Regions from separate parts of the Streptomyces sp. NPDC107517 genome, predicted to be linked through region 2. Evidence: riboswitches for the same ligand, from Rfam matches in the RefSeq annotation. Region 2 holds a riboswitch; each other region holds the start of a gene.
The links. A riboswitch is a leader RNA that binds a small molecule or an ion and turns the genes downstream of it on or off. The one in region 2 is predicted to bind cyclic di-AMP.
Positions count from the first base shown of each region.

Region 1 (2,257 bases), on a different contig from region 2:
CAGTCGTACGAGTCCGGTCCCGTGGCGCCCCACACGTACGGCTTGCCCATCTGGGACTCGGCGAAGGCGATGACCTTCGCGGCCTTGGTGGCGTAACCGCTGCTGGTGCTCCCGGAGCCCGTACCCGTACCCGTCCCCGAACCGGTACCGGTGCCCGTGGTCTCCTTCTGGCGCGCCTCCTCGGCCGCCTTGCGCTTGGCCTCCGCCTCGGCCTGCTGACGCGCCAGCTCCTCCGCCTTCTTCCTGGCGGCCTCCTGCTTTTTCTTCTCGATCGCCGCGAGCCGCGCCTTCTCCTCGGCGGTCAGCTTCGACAGGAGTTCGCGGGCGTCACCGAGCTTCTGCTGGACGTCCCTCTTCGTGCTCTTGAGCGTGGCCTGCGAAGTGGTCAGCGTCTCCAGGCTCTTGGCCGCCTCCGTGCGCTTCTTCGTGGTGGCGGCCTGCTCGGTCTGGTAGTCGTCGACGGCCTTCTTCTGGCGGCTCGTGAGCCGGCTCATCAGCTGGTCCTGGTCGAAGTAGTCCTGCGCATCGTCGGCGAGGAGCAGCGTCGCGGTGTCGGAGACGGCGCCCGTGCGGTACTGGGCAGCGGCGAAGGTGCCGAGCTCCTGGCGTGCCTTGTTGAGCTTCTCGGTGCGCTGCGCGACGTCGTCGAGGAGGTCGCCGACGCGCTTCTGCTGCTTGGTGGTGCGCTCCTTGGCCGCGTTGTACTTCTCCGTGGCCACGCCCGCCTGGTGGTAGAGGGTGTCGACCTTCTTCTGGACCTCTTCCAGGCTCGGCTTCGACGGCGCGGAGGGGGCGGCGGTCGCGGTCTGCGAGAGCAGGGCGATGGACGTGAGGGCCGCCGTGGTGATGCCGACGACGGGGGCCGTGCGGGGGCCGGCTGTTCTGGTGCGCGGCTTGCGGTGCGACGCCAAGGGTCGCGTCTCCTTCCCATGACCGCCTACCGGGTTAGCTGTCGGGTTCGGGCGGAGATTCGGAAGGCTGCCCTACGGCCGTGCCCTGACGGGTCGTCGGCCGATTCACCCCAAAGGTCGTGGGTCCCCGGTTCCATGCCTCTCGGCGTACTGAACTCAGCGGGGGCGACCCGCTCGCGGCGCGGTTGCCGGCGGGGGGACGGGCGGCCCGCGGAGCACGCTAGCCAACTCGTGTGGCTGCTGTGAAGGTTGATGTTCGATATGCCCGATACATTTTCGTGACCTTCGGCAATCTTGTCGGTGACCTCCGGTAACCTTCGCTGAGGGTGATTACCGCACTACAAGAGGTGGCCGGGCCCGCGAAGTCGGAGGAAGTTTCCGGGACGGCCGTGGGTGTCAGTGGGGCGGCCTAGACTCGTAGAGCGATGAGCAGCCTCTTTGACGACAGCTTCCTGGCGGACCTCACGGCTTCGAAGGCCAGTGAGGAGCATGCCCCGCCGCCGCCCGAGGACGACACGGCTCCGGAGCACGTTCCGGACGACCTGTTCGACGGGAAGTTCGACGTGCCCCCGGCCAGGGACGAGTACTACCGGGACGGCGCCCCACGCCCGGCGCTCGACCCGGCGGCCCTCCTCGACGGGCTGAACGAGAACCAGAAGGCGGCCGTCGTCCACGGCGGCTCCCCGCTGCTCATCGTGGCGGGCGCGGGGTCCGGCAAGACCCGCGTGCTCACGCACCGCATCGCGTACCTCCTCGGCGAGCGCGGTGTGCACCCCGGCCAGATCCTCGCGATCACGTTCACGAACAAGGCCGCGGGCGAGATGAAGGAGCGCGTCGAGTCCCTCGTCGGCCCGCGGGCGAACGCGATGTGGGTGTCGACGTTCCACAGCGCCTGCGTCCGCATCCTGCGCCGCGAGTCGAAGAGGCTCGGCTTCACGTCGTCGTTCTCGATCTACGACGCCGCCGACTCCAAGCGCCTCATGGCCCTGGTCTGCCGCGACCTCGACCTGGATCCGAAGAAGTTCCCGCCGAAGTCCTTCAGCGCCAAGATCTCGAACCTGAAGAACGAGCTGATCGACGAGGAGGACTTCGCGGCACAGGCCGCCGACGGCTTCGAGAAGACCCTCGCCCAGGCCTACGCGATGTACCAGTCCCGCCTCCGCGAGGCGAACGCGCTGGACTTCGACGACCTGATCATGACGACGGTAAATCTCCTGCGCGCCTTCCCGGACGTCGCGGAGCACTACCACCGCCGCTTCCGCCACGTCCTGGTCGACGAGTACCAGGACACGAACCACGCGCAGTACGCGCTGGTCAGGGAGCTCGTGGGGTCGGCCGACAGCGGC
Region 1 covers NZ_JBVJPM010000010.1:185,130-187,386, forward strand. The annotation lists gene ACZ67T_RS23730 (C40 family peptidase) at 1-911, opposite strand, end outside; cyclic di-AMP (ydaO/yuaA leader) riboswitch at 920-1,069, opposite strand; gene pcrA (DNA helicase PcrA) at 1,337-2,257, shown strand, end outside.
Region 1: another riboswitch for cyclic di-AMP. It lies ahead of ACZ67T_RS23730 (C40 family peptidase); the one in region 2 lies ahead of ACZ67T_RS28750 (transglycosylase SLT domain-containing protein).

Region 2 (2,257 bases):
GCAACTCCGACGTTGCCGTCATGTTCCGTGCGACCGAGTAACTACCCCCATTCCTGCGCTTCTTCGCGGCGGACCTTCGGTTCGAATGCGACCCGGCGCGGGTGCCTGCGGGGTTCCCGTTCATCACTGCAGCGACCACCGAGGCCCAGCATTGAACAGGCCTCCCCCACAGAGAGATACCTGCCCGGAAAACCGTAGTCGGCAGAGGATTTGAGCAGCCCCCTTCCGGCCCGAGCCGATAGCTTCACTGACACACCAGCGACAATCGACAACTGAATCTCCATCACATATGGACCGTCTTCTAAGATCACACACATCCTGAACCGGAGAATTTTCCGGATGCAGCATCAGAGTCCTCACCTATTCCGCCCCGGGTATCCCGCGAACCCAGCAGGCCGGCGGGAAGCGCACTCCGCTGACGGCCGCCGGCCTCACCTCAGTCGACCCCTCAGGCGAACCGCACAGGTCCACGTCCAGGCAGCATCCCGATCGACATCGGCTCCTGAATCGTGCAGCGGGGACGCGTGTCGGCCCGTGTGACCGGGCCGACATTGATGGCGATACACCCCCTTAGTCACTGAAAGCGACAGGGCGGTATGTCCATTTTTGCAATGAAAAATACCTTTTTGCATTATTAGTGCTATACGAGGGGATCCGCCTATCTCGCTAGATATTCAGGCGAAATATCGCACTCCGCTACGCCATCGACCGGCATTCCAACCCGCATCACATTCAGTGAACCGTGTCACATGGAAGGACGCGGGCCCCGAAGATCGGCTGAGCCCACTTCCCTTCTGCACAAGGAAGGTTGGGGTTTTCGATCAAAGAGAGTGGAGGGTTCTGATCGCCGGAGAAGGGCTCCCACATTTCGCGATCGGGAATTCTGGTCTTGTTCTGTCCGCGCTTTCTCGCCTAATGTCACCGTCAATCCGGATGGAACGCCGAATCCTGCCGCTGTCCGGAATCCCTCCCACTCACTCGGTAACGCACGGCAGGAGCGGGGGACCCAGGTAAGCCGCCGATCCGGTTTCCGGAACGGCTCGGGGTGAAGTCGCATTCGCAGTGCGACCGGACATCTCCCGTCCGAACCCGACAGCTCACCTCGTAGGCGACGGAGAGGAACTCGACATGCCCTCAAAGGGACAGCACCGCCGCCCCAAGTCCATCTCGCTCAGCCGCGGCATCGCCGCCGCAGGCACCGGCGCTGCCGTGCTCGCTCTCCCGGTGCTCGGCGCGACCAGCGCCGGCGCAGCGCAGGCCACCCCGGCTGCCAAGACCGCCGCGGCCCCCACGACGTACGTCGTCGTCGCCGGCGACTCCCTCGTCAAGATCGCCCGCGAGCACTCGGTGAGCGGCGGCTGGAAGCAGCTGTACCAGGACAACCGAGCCACCGTCGGTGACAACCCGGCGCTGATCCACCCCGGCGTCAAGCTCACGCTCGGCAAGAAGAGCGCGGCCGAGCCCACGGCAGCCACCAGGGCGTCCGCCGAGCGGGCCGACCGCTCCGAGACCCGGACCGCGCTCCCGGCCGCCCCGGCGAAGAAGTCGTACACCAACGACCTCGACGGCTGGATCAAGGAATCGCTGGACATCATGGCCAAGCACAGCATTCCCGGCACCTACGAGGGCATCCACCGCAACGTCATGCGCGAGTCCTCCGGCAACCCGCTGGCCATCAACAACTGGGACTCCAACGCTGTCGCAGGAACCCCGTCCAAGGGTCTCCTGCAGGTCATCGACCCCACGTTCAAGGCGTACCACGTGCCCGGCACGTCCATGGACAGCTACGACCCGGTCGCCAACATCACCGCCGCCTGCAACTACGCGGCCGACAAGTACGGCTCGATCGACAACGTGAACGGCGCGTACTGACAGCCGGTTCCACACTGAGGCTCGCAGTCGTCGCAGGCAGACCAGGCTGAACGGAAGCCCGGCCACTGCCAGTTGAAGCGCATCGATGATGTCCTGGCCCTGAAGTCCCGTAAGCATGTAGGGACTTCAGGGCCCTTCTGCGTCCTGTCCAACCTCTTGCGCGCCATCACCCCCGTGCATATCCTCCCCGCGAATCGAAGCGCTTCGACACGGAGAGAGACAGCATGGCAGACCCACACCCGGTCATCCCCGGGTTCCACCCGGACCCCAGCGTCTGCCGCGTCGGCGACGACTACTACCTCGCGTGCTCGAGCTTCGAGTACGTGCCCGGGGTGCCGCTCTTCCACAGTCGCGACCTGCTGCACTGGCGGCAGATCGGCAACGT
Region 2 covers NZ_JBVJPM010000014.1:47,863-50,119, reverse strand. The annotation lists cyclic di-AMP (ydaO/yuaA leader) riboswitch at 962-1,126, shown strand; gene ACZ67T_RS28750 (transglycosylase SLT domain-containing protein) at 1,129-1,872, shown strand; gene ACZ67T_RS28745 (glycoside hydrolase family 43 protein) at 2,097-2,257, shown strand, end outside.

Region 3 (2,257 bases), on a different contig from region 2:
TGGACAAAAACCGAGAGCGAATTGTTTCCGAACGGAACAAAAAGCCACGGCCGACAACGGACGAAGGACCAGGACCCCTCACGCACCAAAGCCCCGCCCCGGGCGCGACGGGGGAATGCGCACCCGGGGCGGGGAGTCCTTGGGGAAACCTGGCGTGGTACCGGCCGTCCGCCGAGAGCCGATACCCGAGCGGCCCGGGGCCGCCGCTCCCCTCTTACTTACTGAGGTGGAGCTGCCGGTTGCTTACTTGAGGTGGAGCTGCTGACCCGGGTAGATCAGGTCGGCGTCCTCGACGATGTCCTTGTTCAGCTTGAAGAGCTTCGCCCAGCCGCCCTTGACGTGGTGCTTCTCGGCGATGGTGCTGAGGGTGTCGCCGGACTTCACCTTGTACTCGCCGTCACCCTTCTTGACCTTCTTGCCGGCCGGGGTCTCGACAGTCTTCTTCGACTCCTGCTTCGCGGCAGGCGCCTTGCGCTCCTGGCTGCGGGTGGTCGGCTGCTCGGCCTTGCGCTCCGGCTGCGGGGCGGCGGCCGGGGCGGAGCCGGTCGAGGCGGCGGACAGGCCCACGCCGCAGCTCGGCCAGGCACCCTTGCCCTGGCTGGCCAGAACCTTCTCGGCGACGGCTATCTGCTGCGCCTTGGAGGCCTTGTCGGCGGTGGAGGCGTACGCGGTGCCGCCGTACGCGGCCCACGTGGACGAGGAGAACTGGAGGCCGCCGTAGTAGCCGTTGCCCGTGTTGATCGACCAGTTGCCGCCGGACTCGCACTGCGCGACCGCGTCCCACTCGGAGGCGGTGGCGGCGGAGGCACCGGTGGCGCCCATCAGCGGGACGGCGACAGCGGCACCGGCGACACCGGCGAGCGTGGCGACGCGAACGGCCTTGGACGGGCGGCGGTGCTTGCCCTTGCTGGAAAACAGCATCGAGAGATCCCCTCACCGACGCCTACGAGGTGAGCTGTCGGGTTCGGGCCGGATGAGTGCCCGGTCGCACGTCCTGCGTGCGACTTAACCCCAAGCCGGTCGTTCGGCCGTCTCTCAACGGCCGGGGCCGGCGCTTACCTTGGGTCCCCCGCTCCTGCCTACGGCGCTTACGCGACGACTGTTCCCGTACGGACATTGGCAGGATTCGGCGTGACATCCGACGGGGCCCGCTGTGGCGAGCGGTGATGACCGTAAGCAGTGGATCGCCGTAATTTCAAAGACGATCAGGGCCTTTGAGACCCATCTCTCACTCTCGCCAAAGCGGACATTCAGCCCGAACTGCCGCTACTTTTCGCCCGATTCGAGCCCAAGATCCAGACTCTGACCAGGAAGGATGAGGTCCGGGTCGGCACCCACCGTCTTCTTGTTCTGGGCGTACAGAGCGGCCCATCCGCCGTCCACGTCATGGGTGTCGGCGATGTCCCAGAGGTTGTCACCGGCGCGCACGGTATAGGCGTCTTCGCTCCGATTCGCACCCTTGCGTACGTTTTCGTCGCCGCGTGAGGCGTGGCGGCCCGAGCCGTCGTCGGCGCGCAGGGAGTCTGCGGTGTCGTCCGCGGCGGCGGCGCCGCGGTGTCGTCCGGAGGCGGGCGGAGTGGCCGCGTCCGAGCCGTCGGAGGCCTCCGGCGAGGGCGTCGCGGGGGCCGAAGTCGAACCGTCCCGGCCGGACTTGTCAGCCTTGGCGTCATCCGAGGAGTTACCCGCGGTATCACCCGACTTGTCGTGATTCTTCTCTCGGGAGTTGCCCTTCGCACCCGAGGAAGCGGAGTCCGAAGGCCTGTCGTTCGCGCCCCCCTTCGCGGCGTCGTCCGCCGCGTCGTCGCTCCCGGAGTCACCGGCCGACGCCGACGGGGTCGGAAGGGCCGCCCCGGGGTCGACGTCGGCGGCGGCGGCGTCCGCCGTGAGCCCCGAGGTGACCGAGCAGACCGGCCACGCCCTCGGACCCTGGTCGGCGAGGACCTTCTCGGCGACGGCTATCTGCTGCGAGCGGCTGGCCTGGTCGGCGCGCGGCGCGAAGTCGAGGCCGCCGTAGTCCTCCCAGACCTCCTGGGAGAACTGGAGCCCGCCGTAATAGCCGTTGCCCGGATCGGCGCTCCAGGAGCCGCCGCTCTCACACTCGGCGAGCTTGTCCCATGTGGCCGTCGACGCGGCGCTCGCGCTGGTCGCGCCGAGCAGAGGGATCGCGATGGCGGAGCCGGCCACTCCCGCGGCGACGATGAGCGCGGGAGCCTGGCGGGGGCGACGGTGACGACCGTTCCCGGTGAGCATGGAGGCG
Region 3 covers NZ_JBVJPM010000004.1:492,472-494,728, reverse strand. The annotation lists gene ACZ67T_RS13050 (transglycosylase family protein) at 244-921, opposite strand; cyclic di-AMP (ydaO/yuaA leader) riboswitch at 926-1,097, opposite strand; gene ACZ67T_RS13045 (transglycosylase family protein) at 1,267-2,250, opposite strand.
Region 3: another riboswitch for cyclic di-AMP. It lies ahead of ACZ67T_RS13050 (transglycosylase family protein); the one in region 2 lies ahead of ACZ67T_RS28750 (transglycosylase SLT domain-containing protein).